3 regions of the Lentzea sp. NPDC055074 genome follow, and region 1 is predicted to be linked to each of the others. Evidence: riboswitches for the same ligand, from Rfam matches in the RefSeq annotation. Region 1 holds a riboswitch; each other region holds the start of a gene.
What was found. A riboswitch is a leader RNA that binds a small molecule or an ion and turns the genes downstream of it on or off. The one in region 1 is predicted to bind glycine.
Positions count from the first base shown of each region.

Region 1 (6,767 bases):
GGCCGTCGTGCTCGGCTTCGTGCTGCTGAGCTGGATCGTGTTCGAGGCACTGGACCTCATCGACTTCGACGGCGTCGTCACGTGGGTGCGTGGCATCGACCCGGTGTGGGCGGCGGCGGCGATCTTCGGCCTGCTCGTCGTGGACGTGCTGCTGCCCGTGCCGTCCACGCCGCTCATCGTGCTGGCGGGAACGGCACTCGGCCTGCCCTTCGGGCTGGCACTCGCGGTCGTCGGATCCCTGGGTTCCTCTGCCGCAGGGTACGCCCTGGGCCGGTTCGCGGGCCCGTGGCTGGTGCGCCGGGTGGTGACCATCGAGGAGCTGACCGAGATGCGGCGCTGGGGGCGTCAGTTCGGCCCCTGGTTCTTCGGGGTGGCGCGCGGCATCCCGATGATGGCGGAGACCGTGTCGGTGTCCGCCGGGGTGTCCAGGGTGTCGTTCCGGACGTTCATGTCGTTCACACTCGTCGGAACGCTGCCGATCTGCGCCGCCTACGTGTTCGCGGGGTCGCAGGCCGACACCGTCGAGCAGATCGTGATGATCAGCGCCGTCGGATTCCTGCTGACCGTCGGACTCTTCTACCTCCTGCGCCGGCTCGTGAAGGCGGCGCCTTAGGAAAACCCTTTGCGCGGTGTGGTTGTATGAATGTGCGCCCGGTGCGCAGCGGAGGGTTACTTCGGTGAATTCTCAGGTTCAACTCCTGAGGCCGGCTCCGGCCGGTCTCTGCTCACCCCGGTGGGCACGTCACCTTCCGTGATTTGATCTCGGGCGTCCACAAACTCCACACCTCACGCAGTTAAATCGCTGGTGCGGCGTGGTTGTATGGAAACAGGGAGCACACAACTTCACACGTGTCCGGTGCGAAGCAGAGGGTTACTTCCACTGTTAATGGGCGGGTTGCGGGTTCGAATCCCGCCAGACGGGAAACCGGCTGTAGCTCAATCTGGCAGAGCAGCAACGTACCTTCCGCGACCTTGATCTCGGACACGCGTGGATTTGTGGGCTCCCTTTCTATTTGTCCTGAGGGGGAAGAGCCGATGGCGAAGTTCAACATCTTCCGCGCACGTCCGGCGGGCACCAGCCCGGTCGCCACGGCGCAGGAACCGACCGGCCGGACCTACGAGGGCGGCGACGGCTACGCGCGCGACACGAAGTCCGAGCTGTTCCTGCTCGCCGTGTCGAACATGGGCGGCGAGGACACCTTCTACGAGTCCGGCAGCAAGCGCGACGACCGCTTCACCCGGCTCGTGCACGCCGCGGCGCTGGCGGATCCCGAGTGGACCGCCCGCCTGCTCGCGTGGCTGCGCAACGAGGCCAACATGCGCACGGCGTCGCTCGTGGGCGCGGCGGAGTTCGTGTACGCGCGGCTCCTGTTCGAGTCCACCGCGGGCGTCACCAACCGTGCCGTCGTGGACTCCGTGCTGCAGCGGGCCGACGAGCCGGGCGAACTGCTCGCCTACTGGACGGGCAAGCACGGCCGCAGCGTGCCGAAGCCGGTCAAGCGCGGCATCGCCGACGCCGTCGGACGCCTCTACAACGAGCGCGCCGTCCTGAAGTGGGACAGCGACGCCCGCGGCTTCCGCATGGCCGACGTGCTGAACCTCGCCCACCCCTCTCCTGCCGCACCGTGGCAGGGCGCGCTGTTCCAGCACGTCCTGGACCGGCGCCGTGACGCGGACGCCGCCGTGCCCGAGGGCCTGCGCGTGGTCGCGGCCCGTCGGGAGCTCATGGCGTGGCCGGTCGAGCAGCGCCGCGCGTTGTTCTCGCGTCCCGACGCGGTGGGCGTGCTGCGTTCCGCCGGCATGACGTGGGAGGCCGTGTCCGGATGGCTGCAGGGCCCGCTCACCCGTGAGGTGTGGGAGGCGCTGGCACCGTCGATGGGCTACATGGCGCTCGTCCGGAACCTCAGGAACTTCGACGAGGCCGGCATGTCCGACGAGGCCGCGGCCGCCGTCGCGGCACGCCTGGCGGACCCGGGCCAGGTCGCGCGCTCGCGACAGTTCCCGTTCCGCTTCCTGTCCGCCTACGAGGCGGCGCCGAGCCTGCGCTGGGGCCACGCCCTGGACCAGGCGCTGCAGGCGTCGCTGTCGAACCTGCCCGCGCTGCCCGGCCGGTCGCTGGTCCTCGTCGACACCTCGGCGTCGATGACGCACCGCACGATCTCGGCGCGGTCGAAGGTCACCCCGGCCAAGGCCGCGGCGGTCTTCGGCGTCGCACTGGGAGCGAAGGGCGAGCAGGTCGACGTGGTCGGCTTCGCGGACGGCACGTTCCGGCACGACGTGAAGCGGGGCGCCTCGGTGATCCGCGAGGTGGACCGGTTCCTGAAGCGCATCGGCGAGGTCGGCCACGGCACCGACATCACCGGGTCGCTCAAGCGCTCCTACCGGGGCCACGACCGCGTGTTCATCATCTCGGACATGCAGACGATCGGTGGGTACGCGGGGCAGGGCGTCTCGGACGCGGTGCCCGCGCACGTGCCGATCTACGGGTTCAACCTGGGTGGCTACGGCAACGCCGCGTACGCCACCGGCAAGGCGCACCGCCACGAGTTCGGCGGCCTGTCGGACGCGACGTTCAGGATGGTCCCCCTGCTCGAGGCGTGCCGGAACGCAACCTGGCCGTTCTGAGGTGTGTGAGAGCTCTCCTGACGCGGAGAGCTCTCACACTTACTATCAGTTAGCGTTGTGACCAGCTATGATACTGTTATGGAGTACAACGTGTTCGCGAAGGCGTGCCCCTCGCGCCCCACGCTGGAGCACGTCACGGGCAGGTGGGGCGGCCTGACGCTCGGCGTGCTCGTGGACGGTCCGCTGCGCTTCAACGAGCTGCGCCGCCGCGTCGACGGGGTCAGCGAGAAGATGCTCTCGCAGACGTTGCAGGCCCTCGAGCGCGACGGGCTCGTGCACCGGGAAGCCCAGAACACGAACCCGCCGCGCGTCGACTACAGCCTGACGCCGCTCGGGCGCGAGACGGCGGACAGGCTGCTCGCGCTCATCCACTTGCTGGAGGCGCGCATGCCGGACGTGCTGGCGGCTCAGGCCGCTTACGACGCCCGCTGACCTAACACTCGATGACGTTCACGGCGAGGCCGCCGCGTGCCGTCTCCTTGTACTTGACCGACATGTCCTTGCCGGTGTCCCGCATGGTCTTGATGACCTTGTCGAGCGACACGAAGTGCGAGCCGTCGCCCCGCAAGGCCATGCGCACAGCCGTGATGGCCTTGATGGACGCGACGGCGTTGCGTTCGATGCACGGGATCTGCACCAGGCCGCCGATCGGGTCGCACGTCAGCCCGAGGTTGTGCTCCATGGCGATCTCGGCGGCGTTCTCGACCTGTTCGGGCGTACCGCCCAGAACCTCGGCGAGACCGCCGGCGGCCATCGAGCAGGCCGAGCCGACCTCGCCCTGGCAGCCGACCTCGGCGCCGGAGATCGACGCGTTCTCCTTGAACAGCACGCCGATCGCGCCCGCCGTGAGCAGGAACCTGACCACGCCGTCGTCGGACGCTCCCGGCACGAACTTCGTGTAGTAGTGCAGGACCGCGGGGACGATGCCGGCCGCGCCGTTGGTCGGTGCGGTGACGACACGGCCGCCTGCCGCGTTCTCCTCGTTGACGGCCAGCGCGAAGAGCGTCACCCAGTCCATGACCCGCAGCGGGTCGGTGACGAAGTGCTCCTTCTCCAGCGTCCTGCGCATCTCGGCGGCGCGGCGGCGCACCTTCAGGCCGCCCGGCAGGACGCCGTGCTCGGTGCAGCCGCGTTCGACGCACTCCTGCATGACGTGCCAGATGTGCAGGAGTCCTTCGCGGACCTCGGCTTCCGTGCGCCACGACAGCTCGTTGGCCATCATGATCTCGCTGATCGACAGGCCGGTCTCGCGGCAGCGCGCGAGGAGCTGGTCGCCGGTCAGGAACGGGTGTGCCAACGGCGTCGAGTCGGGCTTGATCCGGTCGGTGCCCGACGCGTTCTCGTCGACGACGAAACCGCCGCCGATCGAGTAGTAGACGGCGTGCTCGACCGACTTCCCGCCGCTGAACGCCTCGAAGCTCATCCCGTTGGGGTGCAACGGGAGTGACTTGCGGCGGTGCATGACGAGGTCGCGGTCGTGCACGAAGTCGATCTCGTGCGCGCCGCCGAGCTTCAGCCGGCCGCCGGAGATGATCTCTTCGACGCGGTGGGCCGCGGCCGCGGGGTCGACTTCTTCGGGCAGGTTGCCTTCGAGACCCAGGAACACGGCCTTGGGACTGCCGTGCCCGTGTCCGGTGGCGCCGAGCGAGCCGAACAGCTCGACGTGCACGCGGTCCACTGAGGACACTCCGTCGCCGAGCTTGTCGACGAACATCGCGGCCGCGCGCATCGGTCCGACCGTGTGGGAGCTGGACGGTCCGATGCCGACGGAGAAGAGGTCGAAAACGCTGATCGCCACTGATCAGTCCTTCGTGGTGGTGGAGCGGTCAGTCAGGCCCATGTCAGTCGGACTTGGTGAGCTCGGCGTACTTCGCCGCCGTGAGCAGGTTCTCCGCCGAGTCCACGCGGACCCTGAAGAGCCAGCCGGCGCCGTACGGGTCGCTGTTCACGACCGCCGGGTCGTCCACGACGGCGCTGTTGACCTCGATCACCTCACCGGTGACGGGCGAGAACAGGTCGCTGACGGACTTGGTGGACTCCAGCTCGCCGCAGACCTCGTTGGTGACGACCTCGGCACCGACCTCGGGAAGCTGGATGTACACGATGTCGCCGAGGGCGTCGGCGGCGTACTCGGTGATTCCGCAGGTCAGCGGGTCCTGGGTGCCCGGCGTCCAGTCGACCCACTCGTGCTCGACGGTGTAGAGCAGGTTCTCGGGGAACTCCACGGCGGCGACTCCTCTGGCTGTGACGGATCAGGAAACTTGCGCCCCCTCCGCCGTGCAGAGTTGCCTACCCCGAGTGGTCTTGCTGCCTGAGAGTGTGCGGGAGCTTGCCCCTTCGGCGCCCCGACCGGTTCGTCGAGGTCTCTCCCACGCGGGTTCTGGCGCTCGCGCGCCGCGGCCGGTGTTCAGTTGTCCGCGGCGAACGCTATGTGCGGCCCCCGCCGAGTGTCAACGCGGGATGGTCCAGGGGAACGCGAACGAGGCTCAGGTCGCTCTGTCCCAGACGAACAAACCAGGGGGTGGCAGATAGTGCTGCCAGCACAGTGACATGGCCTCGCGACTGGCCCACATTATGAGATGTCGGCCACCGAACGGAGGAGTCATCGTGCGGATCGCAGTTCCCCGCGAGATCAAGAACCACGAGTACCGCGTCGCTCTCACCCCTGCCGGTGCGCACGAGCTGACCAGCCGCGGGCACGACGTCTACGTCGAGCAGGGCGCCGGTCTCGGTTCCGCGATCACGGACGAGGAGTACCTCGCCGCGGGCGCCAAGATCCTCGCGACCGCCAACGACGTGTGGGCCGAGGGTGACCTGGTTCTCAAGGTCAAGGAGCCGATCGCGGAGGAGTACCCGCGTCTCCGTGCCGGTCAGACCCTCTTCACGTACCTGCACCTCGCCGCCGACAAGCCGCTGACCGAGGCGCTGCTCGCGTCCGGCACCACGGCCATCGCCTACGAGACCGTGCAGCTGCCGAACCGCTCGCTGCCGCTGCTCGCCCCGATGTCCGAGGTCGCGGGCAGGCTGGCCCCGCAGGTCGGCGCGTTCGCGCTGATGAAGCCCTCCGGTGGCCGCGGCGTGCTGCCCGGTGGCGTCCCCGGTGTCGCCCCGGCCCGCGTGGTCGTCATCGGCGGCGGCGTGGCGGGCGTCAACGCCGCCACCATCGCCGTCGGCATGGGCGCGGACGTGCAGATCCTCGACACCAACGTCGACCGCCTGCGCCAGATCGACGCCCAGTTCCAGGGCCGGCTGCGCACGCTCGCCTCGAACTCGTTCGCCATCGAGCAGGCCGTCCGCGAGGCCGACCTGGTCATCGGCGCCGTGCTCGTCCCCGGTGCCGCGGCCCCGAAGCTCGTGTCGAACGCGCTCGTCGCGGACATGAAGCCGGGTTCGGTGCTCGTCGACATCGCCATCGACCAGGGCGGTTGCTTCGAGGACTCGCGCGCCACCACGCACGCCGAGCCGACCTACGAGGTCCACAACTCGGTGTTCTACTGCGTCGCGAACATGCCGGGCGCCGTCCCGCGCACCTCGACCTACGCGCTGACCAACGTGACGCTGCCGTACGCGGTCGCGCTGGCCGACAAGGGCTGGACGCGGGCGCTGAAGGACGACCGTTCGTTGGCCCTGGGTCTCAACGTGCACGCCGGTCAGCTGACCAACGGCCCGGTGGCCGAGGCGACCGGTCTGCCGCACACGCCGCTCGAGAGCGTGGTCTGAAAGCCAACTGAATGAATGAGGCCCCCGCACGCGTGAACCGCTGCGGGGGTTTCGCCTATCTGAGGGCGGCTACGCGGGCCTTGATGCCGTCGATCACGCAGTCCAGTCCGAACTCGAACTGCCCGTCCAGCGTCCACAGGTCCGGCTCGTCCAGCATCGCGACGTAGCGGGGGTGCTCGTCCCGGTAGAGGTCGGCGATCTTCGCCAGGTCCGGCGGCGAGTCCATCCCGCCGCGCCCGAGGAAGTTGACCTCCGCGATCGCGTGCCCGTTGACGAAGCTGCCCACCGCGGAGATCGACTGGGCGGCGGCCACGGTCGAGAGCCCGGCACGCAGCATCGGCTCGAACATGGCGTCCGCGTACGCCACCGCGTTCGGGCCGAACGTGTTGAACTCCCCGATCCCGCGGATCCACCACGGGTGC
Region 1 covers NZ_JBSGUQ010000014.1:8,114-14,880, forward strand. Annotated here, with positions in the region: gene ACWF7A_RS28145 (TVP38/TMEM64 family protein) at 1-613, shown strand, start outside; gene ACWF7A_RS28150 (TROVE domain-containing protein) at 1,036-2,625, shown strand; gene ACWF7A_RS28155 (winged helix-turn-helix transcriptional regulator) at 2,704-3,057, shown strand; gene ACWF7A_RS28160 (L-serine ammonia-lyase) at 3,059-4,423, opposite strand; gene gcvH (glycine cleavage system protein GcvH) at 4,467-4,850, opposite strand; glycine riboswitch at 4,915-5,007, opposite strand; gene ald (alanine dehydrogenase) at 5,233-6,345, shown strand; gene ACWF7A_RS28175 (TetR/AcrR family transcriptional regulator) at 6,401-6,767, opposite strand, start outside.

Region 2 (6,767 bases), on a different contig from region 1:
CCTCGGGTTCGTCCAGCTCATGCAGCAGCTGCCGCAGGAACGCCTGATCATCGGCGTCTGCTGCATCGCGGGCATCGAGGCGGCCACCGAGCTGACGCTGAAGTACGTGAAGGAGCGCACGGCGTTCGGCAAGGAGCTGATCAAGTTCCAGAACACCCGCTTCAAGCTCGCCGAGTGCGCCACCGAGGCAGCCGTGACCAGGGCGTTCATCGACGAGTGCATCGAGAAGCACCTGCGCGGCGAGCTGGACGTCCCGACCGCGGCGATGGCGAAGTGGTGGGCCAGCGACCGGCTGAGCAAAGTCGTCGACGAGTGCGTGCAGCTCTTCGGCGGCTACGGCTACATGAACGAGTACCCGATCGCGCGCGCCTGGTCCGACGCCCGCGTGCAGCGGATCTACGGCGGGACGAACGAGATCATGAAGGAAATCATCGCGAGGTCCCTGTGACGGGGCCGCTGGCAGGACTCCGCGTCGTCGAGCTCGCCGGGCTCGCGCCCGCGCCGTTCGGCTGCATGGTGCTCGCCGACCTGGGCGCCGACGTGGTCCAGGTGCACAAGCCGGGGAGCCGCTCGACCGTCCCCGGCGACTTCCTGGGCCGCAACCGGCGCTCGATCGCCATCGACACCCGCAAGCCCGAGGGCGCCGAGTTGGTGCTGCAACTCGTCGAACGCTCGGACGTGCTGATCGAGGGCTTCCGGCCGGGCGTCACCGAACGGCTGGGCATCGGCCCGGCGCAGTGCCTCGCCCGCAACCCGCGCCTCGTGTACGGACGCATGACCGGCTGGGGCCAGGACGGGCCCCTGTCCGACCGCGCGGGCCACGACATCAACTACATCGCCGTCGCGGGGGCGCTGGAGCCCCTCGGACGCGCCGGCGGGCCGCCGTCGTTCCCGATCAACCTGCTCGGCGACTTCGGCGGGGGAGGGCTGCTGCTGGCCCTCGGCGTGCTCGCCGCGCTGTATGAAAGGGAACGCTCCGGACGGGGCCAGGTCGTCGACGCGGCCATGGTCGACGGGGCTGCGTTGCTGACGACGTTCCTGCACGGGATGCGGTCCGCGGGCATGTGGTCCGGTGGCCGGGGCGAGAACATGCTCGACGGCGGAGTGCCGTTCTACGACGTCTACGAGGCCGCGGACGGCAGGTACGTGGCCATCGGCGCGCTGGAGGAGAAGTTCTACGCCGACCTGGTCCGCGTGCTGGGGCTGGAGGACGCTCCGTCGCGCAACGACCCGGCGAACTGGCCTGAGCTGCGGGAACGCATCGCGGCGGCGGTGAAGACCCGGCCGCGCGACGAGTGGGCGGACCTCGCGGAGGGCACGGACGCGTGCCTGGCGCCGGTGCTGACCCCGGCCGAGGCGGCGGTTCACCCGTACAACGCGGCGCGCAACTCGTTCGTGGACGTGTCCGGTTCGCCGCATCCGGCTCCGGCGCCCCGCTTCGACCGCACCCCGGCGGGTGTTCCCACGGCTCCGGTTTCGACCGGGACGAACACCGGGGAAGTGCTTGCCGACATGGGTGTGGCGGAGGCTCGAATTATGGAACTGCGTCGGTCTGGAGTAATTGGATGAATGTTCGGGTGCGCATTAATAGCGCCACGAAGGCGTGACGGTGCGTGATGGGGGACGTTCGGCATCCGGGTGAGGCCCGGTGCAACAGTCTCTCTTCCAAGCTGTGGGATGCGAGGGAGTCCGTGTTCACCTCGTGCCCAGGACATCGGCGCTGTTGACGCCCCTCTTTAGCCGCCATTCGGGTGACGTTGGGCGCCGTGCAGGCGTGTGCCGCTGGCGGAACCCCGGGACGGTTTGGCGTGGTCGTTGTTCATCGGCCGGGTGAATGAGGGACCATGTCGGGTGACACGGGCGGCCGGCCGCCCGACCGGTGAACCACACGGACGGAGAGGTACCTGTGAACCTCAAGAAGGTGCTAGTGCTGGCGGGCGTCGCGCTGGTGCTGTTCCTCCTGATCACCCAGCCCGAGCAGTCCGCTTCGGCGGTCCAGCAGGTTCTCGGCTGGCTGCGTCAGGGGGCGGAGTCGATCATCACCTTCATCAGGAGCCTCTTCGGGACGGCCACCCCGCTCAGCTAGTGACGGACGGTGATCCTCGGCCATCTGCGTTGAGCCGGATGGGTGGAAAGCGGCCAATCACGCACTGGTAACGGGTGTTCTGGCGATTCAGGGTCTGGCGATTGTCAGACCTACCGAATACCTTCCGCTGCAATGGCCGATCCCCGACCGACGAGGAGGCACATATGGTCGAGGACTCCGGGGTCCACGAGCTGTTGCAGCAGTGGGCGGCTGAACGGTCTGATGACGCAGAGATGCAGGAGGTGAACCGGATCAAGAACGCGTGGCTCGCGGAGGCTCCCCCCTCGGCGCCTGGCATCCCCGTCCAGCGGGGCGGCAGGAGCGGGTCGCGTGGCTTGGTCAAGGTCGACTCGGCGGATCCGGCCTACGTGGCCGCGATGCGCAAGCGGGCGCCGGAGGCACCCGAGGCACTGCTCGCCGCCGCGGCGAGCTACTGGCAGCTGGTGGGCGACGTCGCCGAGGCCGAGCAGTGGTGGGACGCGGGCATCAGCCCGTTGGACCAGCGCGCGCTCGACTACCGCGCGGCCGGCCTGTCCCCTGCCGACCTCGGGAGGCGCCTGGGACCGATGACGGTTCTCCAGCACCTTCGTCGTGGCTCCGCCGCGGCCTGGTGTGTTGCTCGTCTGCAGAGGCAGCGCCGGGACGGCGTGGCGTAGTGGACCGGGGCTCCGCGATTGGGGCCCCCATGTTCGCGGACTGCGCTCACCCCGATCGTTCCGCGTGTTCTGTGGGGGCCGAGCCCCCACGCCCCAGCCGGGGGCAAGCCCCCGGACCCCCACGGGGTGGCCTCCGTCAGGAGGCCTCACCCAAGTAGTCTGAGGTCGTGCGCGGCCTCCTTACTCCCCAACGTGTGCTGATCGCGTTCGCCTGTCTGGCGGCGTTGATCGTCTGTTGCGGGCTCGCCTGGTGGCAGTGGCAGCGCTTCGAGTCCGCCAGCGGCACGTTCCAGAACCTCGGGTACGTGCTCCAGTGGCCGCTCTTCGGCCTCTTCCCCCTTTTCATGGTGTGGCGGTTCCGCCGGCTGGCACGTCAGCGGCGTGACGAGGATCCGGTTGCACCTGCTCCCAGGCCGGAAAGTACGGTTGTCGCCGTCAAACCCGCGCCTGTCGAGCACCTCGACGATGACGAAGACGCGGAGCTCGCGGCCTACAACCGCATGCTCGCGGACCTCAACGCGCGGGACGGTCGTTGAGCGAAGGCGGGCAGATGAAGGGTGCGTTGACCCGGTTCAGGGTCATGGCTTACGTGGTCGGAGTCTTCCTGCTGCTCCTGGTCGTGGCGATGGTGCTCAAGTACGCCGCGGACATGGGTGGCGCGATGAAGGTCGTCGGCCCGATCCACGGCTTCCTCTACGCCATCTACCTGGTGATTTCCGTCGACCTGGCGCTCAAGCTGCGCTGGTCGATCAAGGGCACCCTGCTGGTCCTGATCGCCGGCACGATCCCGTTCCTGTCCTTCTGGGCGGAGCGCAAGGTGGTCGAGAAGACCGCGCAGGGCGTGCCGTTGTGACGTTTGGCCTGCTAGCGTCTGGGGCTACCAACTGAACACGGCCGTCGATGTCGCGCGGGAGAGTCCCCTTCAGCGGGGACACCGTAGGAGCAACTCCTCCCCGGAATCTCTCAGGTACAGGTACCGCACGACGAAGGCAACTCTGGAAAGCAGGCTGCTCGGCAGCCTCGCCCACGGTGCAAGTCACGCTCTGCGTGGCGAAGCTCTCAGGCTCATGACAGAGGGGGAGGCTCGCTCTAGTGAGGAGTCTCCGATGGACCGTGTCATTCTTCTGATGCCTCAGCCGGCCGCGTCCGGTCCTTTGGCGCACCCTGGAGGAGCGTTCTGATGTCCCGCCTCACGCCTCTGAACGCCGAGCACGAGCAGCTCGGCGCGATGTTCACCGACTTCGCGGGCTGGCGGATGCCGCTGCGCTACTCGTCCGAGCTCGCGGAGCACCACGCGGTGCGCCAGACCGCGGGCCTCTTCGACCTCACGCACATGGGTGAGATCGTCCTGACCGGCCCGCAGGCGGGGGAGGCCCTCGACTTCGCGCTCGTCGGCCACATCTCGGCGCTGGCCGTCGGCAAGGCGCGCTACACGATGATCACGCAGGCCGACGGCGGCGTGATCGACGACCTGATCGTGTACCGCCTGGGCGACCAGGAGTTCATGGTCGTCGCGAACGCCTCCAACGCTTCAGTGGTGGCTGAAGCACTGGTCGAGCGCGCCGCCGGCTTCGACACCGTCGTCGCGGACAAGTCGACGGACTACGCCCTGATCGCGATCCAGGGCCCCAAGTCCGTCGAGATCCTGTCCGGCCTGACCGAGACGGACCTGGCGTCGGTCAAGTACTACGCCTCGTACCCGTCCACGGTGGCCGGTGTCGACGCCCTGCTGGCACGCACCGGCTACACCGGCGAGGAGGGCTTCGAGCTGTTCGTCGCGCCCGCCGACGCGCCGGCCGTCTGGGCGGCGCTGCTGACCGCGGGCGAGACGCACGAGCTCAAGCCGTGCGGTCTCGGCTGCCGCGACACGCTGCGCCTCGAAGCCGGGATGCCCTTGTACGGCAACGAGCTCACCACGTCGCTGACGCCGTACAACGCGAACCTGGGCCGCGTCGTGAAGCTCGACAAGCCGGGCGACTTCGTGGGCCGTGACGCGCTGACCAAGGTCGCCGAGTCCGGTGTGGACTCGGTCCTGGTCGGGCTGAAGACCCCCGAGCGCCGTGCCCCGCGCCACGGGTACGCGGTGCTGAACGGCGACGAGGTCGTGGGCGAGGTGACGTCGGGCGCGCTGTCCCCGACCCTCGGCTACTCCGTCGCCATGGCCTACGTGACGAAGGCCAGTGCCGAGCCGGGCACCCAGTTGCTGGTGGACGTCCGCGGCAAGAAGCAGCCGGTCGAGGTCGTCGCACTTCCGTTCTACAAGCGCGCCAAGTAGGGAGATCTTCCAGATGTCCGACCAGTTCAACGCTTCCCTCGCGGAGTACGACCCCGAGGTGGCCGAGGCCGTTGCGGCCGAGCTGGCTCGCCAGCAGGGCACGCTCGAGATGATCGCCTCGGAGAACTTCACGCCCGTCTCGGTGCTGCAGGCGCAGGGCTCGGTGCTGACGAACAAGTACGCCGAGGGCTACCCCGGCCGCCGCTACTACGGCGGGTGCGAGCACGTGGACGTCGTCGAGCGCCTCGCCATCGAGCGCATCAAGTCGCTCTTCGGCGCCGGCTTCGCGAACGTCCAGCCGCACTCGGGCGCGCAGGCCAACGCGGCCGCGATGTTCGCGCTGCTCCAGCCCGGCGACACGATCCTCGGCCTGGACCTCGCGCACGGCGGCCACCTGACGCACGGCATGCGGATCAACTTCTCCGGCAAGCTCTACAACGTCGTGCCGTACCACGTCGCGGACTCCGACGGCCGCGTCGACATGGCCGAGGTCGAGCGCCTGGCGACCGAGCACCGCCCGAAGCTGATCGTCGCGGGCTGGTCCGCCTACCCGCGTCAGCTGGACTTCGCCGAGTTCCGCCGCATCGCGGACTCGGTCGAGGCCTACCTGATGGTCGACATGGCGCACTTCGCCGGCCTCGTCGCCGCCGACCTGCACCCGTCGCCCGTGCCGCACGCGCACGTCACGACGACCACGACCCACAAGACCCTCGGCGGTCCCCGTGGCGGCGTGATCCTGTCGAACGACGCCGACATCGCCAAGAAGATCAACTCGGCGGTGTTCCCCGGCCAGCAGGGCGGCCCGCTGGAGCACGTCATCGCGGCCAAGGCCGTGGCGTTCAAGCACGCCGCCTCGCCGGAGTTCGCGGACCGCCAGCGCCGCACCCTCGAAGGCTCGCGGATCCTCGCCGAGCGCCTGTCGCAGGCGGACGTCGCGGCCGCGGGCGTGAAGGTGCTGACCGGCGGCACGGACGTGCACCTGGTCCTCGTCGACCTGGTGAGCTCCGAGCTCGACGGCAAGCAGGCCGAGGACGTGCTGCACCAGATCGGCATCACGGTCAACCGCAACGCCGTCCCCAACGACCCGCGTCCGCCGATGGTGACGTCCGGTCTGCGGATCGGCACGCCGGCGCTCGCGACCCGCGGGTTCGGCGAGGTCGACTTCACCGAGGTCGCCGACGTGATCGCGGAGGCCCTCAAGCCGAACGCGGCGATCGACGAGCTGCGCGCGCGTGTCGAGGTGCTGGCGGCGAAGCACCCGCTGTACTCGACTCTCTGAGCCGAACCGCGAAGGGGCGCCACCGGAGAACGGTGGCGCCCCTTCGCGTTCTGCGAACCCTGGAGCGAAACGACGGGAACCCCGGCCCCTTCCCCAGGGCCGGGGTTTCACCGTGTCAGGGTGATGTGTGTCTCAGATGGACCGTCCTAACGGGACGCTGTGGGGTTACGCAGCCGGAGCCGTCACACCAGGCGGGAGGCACTCGACGTTGCGCTTGCCGTTGGGCTGGATCACGAACCACGTGTTGCCGATGCCCTGGCCGGCCCACTTGCCCGGCGCCGGGTCCTTCGAATAGGTGTAGAGAGGCCAGCCGTCGATGGCGACCTGCTTCTTGCCGTCAGCGCGGGTGATCAGCGAGACCAGCTTCGAGTCGACGCCTTCCAGCTGCGGAACCGTGTCCGAGAACAGCGGCGGCCACGTCACCGCGCACTGGTCGTTGCAGTTGGACTTGCCTTCCGGCTTCGGAACGTC
Region 2 covers NZ_JBSGUQ010000019.1:131,908-138,674, forward strand. Annotated here, with positions in the region: gene ACWF7A_RS34265 (acyl-CoA dehydrogenase family protein) at 1-448, shown strand, start outside; gene ACWF7A_RS34270 (CaiB/BaiF CoA transferase family protein) at 445-1,569, shown strand; gene ACWF7A_RS34275 (hypothetical protein) at 1,907-2,086, shown strand; gene ACWF7A_RS34280 (transcriptional regulator) at 2,251-2,742, shown strand; gene ACWF7A_RS34285 (hypothetical protein) at 2,910-3,278, shown strand; gene ACWF7A_RS34290 (DUF3817 domain-containing protein) at 3,293-3,595, shown strand; glycine riboswitch at 3,641-3,731, shown strand; glycine riboswitch at 3,733-3,823, shown strand; gene gcvT (glycine cleavage system aminomethyltransferase GcvT) at 3,923-5,017, shown strand; gene glyA (serine hydroxymethyltransferase) at 5,031-6,296, shown strand; gene ACWF7A_RS34305 (COG4315 family predicted lipoprotein) at 6,462-6,767, opposite strand, start outside.
Region 2: another riboswitch for glycine. It lies ahead of gcvT (glycine cleavage system aminomethyltransferase GcvT); the one in region 1 lies ahead of gcvH (glycine cleavage system protein GcvH).

Region 3 (6,767 bases), on a different contig from region 1:
ACGCCCCCACCTACGTCGCGGCCAAGGCCCGGATCACCTCGCTCGTCGAGGGACGCGATCCCCAGACGCCCGTGCCGGCGACGCCCGGCTGGTCGGTCAAGGACGTGGTGGCGCACCTCGCCGGCGGTCTGCGCGACTTCGCGGACCGCCGGTTCGACGGCGTCGAGTCGGGCGAGTGGGGCGAACGGCAGGTGCGCGACCGCCGTGACAACTCGCTCGCCGACGCCTTCGCCGAGTGGGACGCGAACCTCCTCCTCGCCGCGGACCTGTTCGACACGCCGATGGGGCCGGTCCTGGTCTCGGAGGTGGTCGCGCACGAGCACGACCTCCGTGCGGCGCTGGGGGTTCCGGGCGACCGGGACGGCGTCGAGGTGCGGGCGGCGCTGGTGCGGCCGTTGCAGGAGCTCGACCAGCGGATGCGGGAGAACGACGTGCCCGCGTTGCGGATCACGCTGGAGCACGGGGACCGCGTGCTCGGGCACGGCGAGCCGGCCGGGACGTTGCGGACGACGTCGTTCGAGCTGATGCGGGCCATCGGCGGGCGGCGGTCGGCCGACCAGATCAAGGCGCTGCCGTGGGACGGCGATCCGGACGTGTGGATCTCGTCGCTGGCGTTGTTCGGTCGGCACCGGCCGGAGCCGTTCGAGGAGTAACTTCCTCGGCTGTGAGCGACTGGCTGGCGGACACGCGCGACTCCTACGACACGGTGGCGGTCAGCTACGCGGACCTCACGCGCGGCCTGCTCGACGGCCTGCCGCACCTGCGGGCGGCGCTGCGGCTGTTCGCGGAGGAGGTCAGCGGCCCGGTCGTGGACGTCGGCTGCGGGCCCGGTGACATCACCGCGCTGCTGCACGGGTTCGGTGTGGACGTGTCCGGGATCGACCTCTCCCCCGCGATGATCGCGCTCGCGCGGGAGAGCCACCCCGGGCTGCGGTTCGAGGTGGGGTCGATGACCGAGCCGATCGGCGGTGAGCTCGGCGGGATCCTCGCCTGGTGGTCGTTGATCCACGTGCCCGACGAGCTCGTTCCCGTGGTGTTCGGGCACTTCCGCGAGGCGCTGCGGCCGGGCGGGTTGCTGCAGCTGGGTTTCCACGTCGGGGACCGCACCAACCGCAAGACCACGGGCTACGGAGGGCACCCGATGCGGGTGGACGTGCACCTGCGGCCGCCGGACCGGGTGGCGGGCTGGCTGCGGGACGCGGGCTTCACCGTCGAGGCGCGGTGGCTGTTCGGCGAGAACGGCGAGGACGGCGCGGTGCTGTTCGCCCGGCGCGGGTGAGACCATCTGCGCCGTGTCAGAGGAACAGATCTGCCAGCGTTGCGGTGAGACGGTCGAGCTGGAGACCGAGGACTTCGAGCTGTTCGAGCGGATGCACCCGGACTGCTTCCACTTCGCGTTCGAGCACGACCTGAACCAGCCCGGTCTGAGCGCCGACGAGAACTGCGGCGACGACGCCTGCCCCGTCGGGGCGTGAAAAAGGGGCGCACCCCCGAGTGCGCCCCTTCTCCCTCGAACCACGTCAGCTGCTGTACGCCTCGAGCGGCGGGCAGGAGCAGACCAGGTTGCGGTCGCCCTTCGCGCCGTCGATGCGGCGGACCGGCGGCCAGATCTTCGGCGTGCTGCTCTGGCCCGCGGGGAAGACGGCCTCCTCGCGGGTGTACGGGTGGTTCCACTCGCCGGTCGTCACGCAGGCCGCGGTGTGCGGGGCGTTGCGCAGCGGGTTGTCCTCGACGGGCCACTCGCCGGCGCCGACGCGGTCGATCTCGCGCTTGATGGCGATCATGGCGTCGATGAACCGGTCGATCTCGGCCAGGTCCTCGGACTCGGTCGGCTCGACCATCAGGGTGCCCGCGACCGGGAACGACATCGTCGGGGCGTGCAGGCCGTAGTCGGCGAGGCGCTTCGCGACGTCGTCCACCGTCACGCCGGTGGCCTTGGTGATCGGGCGCAGGTCGAGGATGCACTCGTGGGCGACGAAGCCGCCCTCGCCGGTGTAGAGGACCGGGTAGTGCTCGTCGAGGCGGCGGGCCACGTAGTTCGCGGCCGCCACGGCGGTCAGGGTGGCGCGGCGCAGGCCGTCGCCGCCCATCATGCGCACGTAGGCCCACGAGATCGGCAGGATCGACGCGGACCCCCACGGGGCGCCCGAGATCGGGCCGACACCGGTGGCCGGGCCGGCCGTCGGCTGCAGCGGGTGGTTCGGCAGGAACGGGGCGAGGTGGGACTTCACGCCGATCGGGCCGACGCCGGGGCCACCGCCGCCGTGGGGGATGCAGAACGTCTTGTGCAGGTTCAGGTGCGAGACGTCCGAACCGAACTTGCCGTAGCGGGCGAGGCCGATCAGCGCGTTGAGGTTCGCGCCGTCGACGTACACCTGGCCGCCCGCGTCGTGGACCAGGCCGCAGACCTCGCGGACGGTGTCCTCGTACACGCCGTGGGTCGACGGGTAGGTGATCATGATCGCGGCCAGGTCGTCCGCGTGCTCGGCGACCGTGGAACGCAGGTGGCCCATGTCGATGTTGCCCTTGTCGTCGCACTTCACGACGACGACGCGCATGCCGGCCATGACGGCGGACGCGGCGTTGGTGCCGTGCGCGGACGACGGGATCAGGCAGACGTCGCGGTCGGCGTTGCCGTTCGCGCGGTGGTACGCGCGGATCGCCAGCAGACCGGCGAACTCACCCTGCGAGCCGGCGTTGGGCTGCAGCGAGACGGCGTCGTAGCCGGTGACCTCGGCGAGCCACGCCTCCAGGTCGGACACGATCTTCAGCAGACCGCGGGCGTCCTCGACGGGCGCGAACGGGTGCAGCGTCGAGAACTCCGGCCAGGTGATGGACTCCATCTCCGCGGTGGCGTTCAGCTTCATCGTGCAGGAGCCGAGCGGGATCATGCTGCGGTCGAGCGCCACGTCCTTGTCGGACAGCGCGCGCAGGTAGCGCAGCAGCGCGGTCTCGGAGCGGTGCGCGTGGAAGACCGGGTGCGTCAGGTAGTCCGAGGTGCGGCGCAGGTCGGCCGGGATGCCGTCGGCGGTGTCGGCGTCGATCGCGTCCACATCGGACCCGGTGACCCCGAAGGCCTCCCACACGGCGATGATGTGCGCGCGCGTGGTCTTCTCGTCGCAAGCGATCGCGACGACGTCGGCGTCGACGAGGCGCAGGTTGATGCCGGCCTCGCGAGCCTTCGCGACGACCGCCGCGGCCTGGCCCTCGACGCGGACCTCGACGGTGTCGAAGAACTCGCCGTGTACGACGTCCAGACCGGCCTCGCACAGGCCCGTGGCGAGCACGGTCGCGAGGCGGTGCACGCGGGTCGCGATCGAACGCAGGCCCTCGGGACCGTGGTAGACGGCGTACATGGACGCGATGACGGCCAGCAGCACCTGTGCGGTGCAGATGTTCGACGTGGCCTTCTCGCGGCGGATGTGCTGCTCGCGCGTCTGCAGCGCGAGGCGGTAGGCGAGCGAGCCGTCCGAGTCGACGGAGACGCCCACGAGACGGCCGGGCAGCTGACGCTCCAGACCGGACCGGACGGCCATGTAACCCGCGTGCGGGCCGCCGAAGCCGATCGGGACGCCGAAGCGCTGGGTGGTGCCGACGACGACGTCCGCGCCGATCTCGCCCGGCGCGCGCAGCAGCGTCAGCGCCAGCAGGTCGGCGACGACGACGGCCTGCGCACCGGCGTTGTGGATCTCCTCGATGAGCGCCTTCTGGTCGCGCACCACACCGGACGCGCCGGGGTAGGACAGCAGCACGCCGAAGAAGTCACCGCCGAGGCCCAGGCCCTCGATGCCCTGCGACAGGTCGGCGACGACGATCTCGATGCCGAGCGGCTCGGCGCGCGTCTCGATTACGGCGAGCGTCTGGGGCAGCGTGTCGGAGTCGATGACGAACTTGTTCGACTTGGACTTGCCGGCGCGGCGCACGAGCGTCATCGCCTCGGCGGCCGCGGTCGACTCGTCCAGCATGGACGCGTTCGCGACCGGCAGGCCCGTCAGGTCGCCGACCATCGTCTGGAAGTTCAGCAGCGCCTCGAGACGGCCCTGCGAGATCTCCGGCTGGTACGGCGTGTACGCGGTGTACCAGGCGGGCGACTCGAGCACGTTGCGCAGGATCACGCCCGGCGTCACGGTGTCGTAGTAGCCCAGGCCGATCATCTGCGTCATCGGGCGGTTCTGCGACGCGAGCTCGCGCAGCTCCGCGAGCGCCTCGGTCTCGGTGGCCGGGGCGGGCAGGTCCAGCACGAGGTCGCGCTCGTGGATGGACGAAGGCACCGCGTGCTGCGCCAGCTCCTCGAGCGACCCGACGCCGATGACGTCGAGGATGCGCGCGAGTTCGGCGGGGCGCGGGCCGACGTGGCGGTCGGCGAACGGGGTGCCGTGCTCGAGAGCGGCGAGCGGAATGCGGTCCTGCGTCATCAAACGCCTCCGGGGGGCTGCGGGCACACGTGTCCTGGTGCCCTCCCCGCTCTGTCCGTACCCGATGTCGGGCGCCTGAGAGGTTCACCCACCTGCACAGGCTGGGCTTTCACCGTCGGCGGGATCCCGGGGGATCCACTTTCCAGAGGCGTCTCGCTCGAGCGGTCCTGGATGCCTGAGAGGTTCCCGGGGAGGGACTTGCTCCTTCGGCGCCGGGCTCGGGGCCCGGTCTCTCCCGCCTGAGTTCAGCGACTACCCGCGAAGAATACCCGCAGGCAGTCCAGGTAGTCCCTAGGGACGCGACCTACGTCTCAGCACCGAGACCGGTGAGCACCCGTGCGACCGGGTCCGCCGGGTCGTCGCGGAGCGCTTCGAGCAGGTGCCGGGTGCCCACGACCGCGTCCCCGCGCCGGGCGGCGACGAGCTTCGCCCGTTCCACCGCGCGTTCCACGGTGCCGCCCGCGGGCAACGCGGACGGGTCCACGCCCGCCTCTCGCAGGGCCGCGGCGCCACCGGTCTCGAACTCCGCCTTGAGCCTGCGGCCCGCCACCGCGAGCTGGTGGTCGACGGTCAGCACCGCCTCGACGAGGTCCCGTGACGAGAGGTCACGCCGTGCGGCGACCGCGAGCCGTTCGGCCTCGTTGCGCACGACGGTCAGCATCGGACCGCCGAGCCCCTGGCCGCGCGAGACGAGCTTGGTCAGCCAGCGCACGTACCCGCCGCCGGACTCGCCCTCCAGGGCTCCCGCCTTGCGCAGCAACCACACGGCGGGTGCTTCCTCCTGCTCGGCGTAGGGCCGCGCGGCGTCGGCTCGCACGGCGTCGGCCGTCGCCTCGACGTCCACACCGCGCACCACGAACAGGTCGGCCGCACGACCGGAGTCCTGCGCCAGCAACGCGAGCGAGAGGTGGGTCGTGGTCAGCACGCCTTCGCCCGCCTGGCCGGCAGCGGCGAGGAGACAGTCCTCCAGCGCGCGGCTGACGGGCAGAACGGTGTCCACGCGGGCCAGGTCGCAGGCGGCGCTCATCAGCGCCGTGACGTCCGGATGGGACTCGGGAACGACACCGCCGTCGTCACCGGCCCAGTGCTCGGTCCCCCGCGCCATCGCCTGGGCCGCCAGCGACCTCACGCCGAGCTTGCGGCCCGGACCGATGGTGTCGATCAGCGAGATCAGCAGGTTCTCGGTGCCGAGGAAGCCGAACTCCAGCCGGACGGCTCGCTGCACCGCGGCGGCCAGCACCTTCACGACCTGCGAGGAAGGGGTGTGCGTCATGCCGTGAACGCTAGGGATCAGCGTGATCGCGGCGCTTCTGCCGACCGGCCACTCACGGCGGCCAGTCGGCCACGGTCATCGGGCCGGTCAGCCGGTGGCGCGCTCGCGACGCCGGCGGGTCAGCTCGTCCTCGGTCATCGGGGCGATCTCGACGCCGTCCGCACGTTCGGCCGGGAACTCGTGGATCGTGCCGGAGATCTCCCGCATCGCACCGCTCACCGCGATGCCGAACACGCCCTGACCGCCCTGCAGCAGGTCGACGACCTCCTCCGGCGAGGTGCACTCGTAGACGGTGGTGCCGTCGGAGAAGAGCGTGATCCTCGCGAGGTCCTGCACGCCGCGGCGGCGCAGGTGGTCGACCGCGACCCTGATGTTCTGCAACGAGACGCCGGTGTCGAGCAGCCGTTTGACGACCTTGAGCACCAGGATGTCCTTGAAGGAGTACAGCCTCTGGCTCCCGGAGCCGTGCGCCATCCTTATCGTCGGCGCGACCAGCCCGGTCCTTGCCCAGTAGTCGAGCTGCCGGTACGTGATGCCCGCGATCTGACACGCCGCGGGTCCTCGGTAACCGACGAGCTCGTCCGGCAGCGAGGAGTCCGGGAACAGTTCACCCTGCAGCCCGGATTCGGCCCTCAAGGGCGCTTCCTCGACCACGCCTGCCTCCCCTCGGAACGGCCACGAAACTCATGACCGTCAAGCCGCCGCGTCCACTCTCGTGAAGCGGCGACGTCCACTCGAGTTCGACGGTAAGACCGGTCCGATGGCAGGTCAACGCGACGCGCGGGGAGTTGCGACCCTCAACCTGAGGTTGAGAGTCATACCGTCACCCGAACTAGCACGTTCAGGTGACGTTTAGTGATCGTTTAGCGGCCATGACGACCGTAAGTAGTCTGATCGAGGGACATCCGAATGAACTGACCTGCCGCCCATACAAGACAGAGCGCGACCCCTGAAAACTCAGATGTCCGCTCCCCCGCAGTGCCTACGTATCCGCTCCACGGAAGTCCTCCGGGGAGACGGAGTCGAGGAACTCGCGGAACTTCTCCACCTCGTCCTCCTGCTCGTCCGGGATGATCAGG
Region 3 covers NZ_JBSGUQ010000020.1:140,548-147,314, forward strand. Annotated here, with positions in the region: gene ACWF7A_RS35365 (maleylpyruvate isomerase family mycothiol-dependent enzyme) at 1-653, shown strand, start outside; gene ACWF7A_RS35370 (class I SAM-dependent methyltransferase) at 665-1,279, shown strand; gene ACWF7A_RS35375 (hypothetical protein) at 1,293-1,475, shown strand; gene gcvP (aminomethyl-transferring glycine dehydrogenase) at 1,521-4,415, opposite strand; glycine riboswitch at 4,568-4,663, opposite strand; gene ACWF7A_RS35385 (Clp protease N-terminal domain-containing protein) at 4,720-5,688, opposite strand; gene ACWF7A_RS35390 (MerR family transcriptional regulator) at 5,776-6,342, opposite strand; gene ACWF7A_RS35395 (bifunctional nuclease family protein) at 6,671-6,767, opposite strand, start outside.
Region 3: another riboswitch for glycine. It lies ahead of gcvP (aminomethyl-transferring glycine dehydrogenase); the one in region 1 lies ahead of gcvH (glycine cleavage system protein GcvH).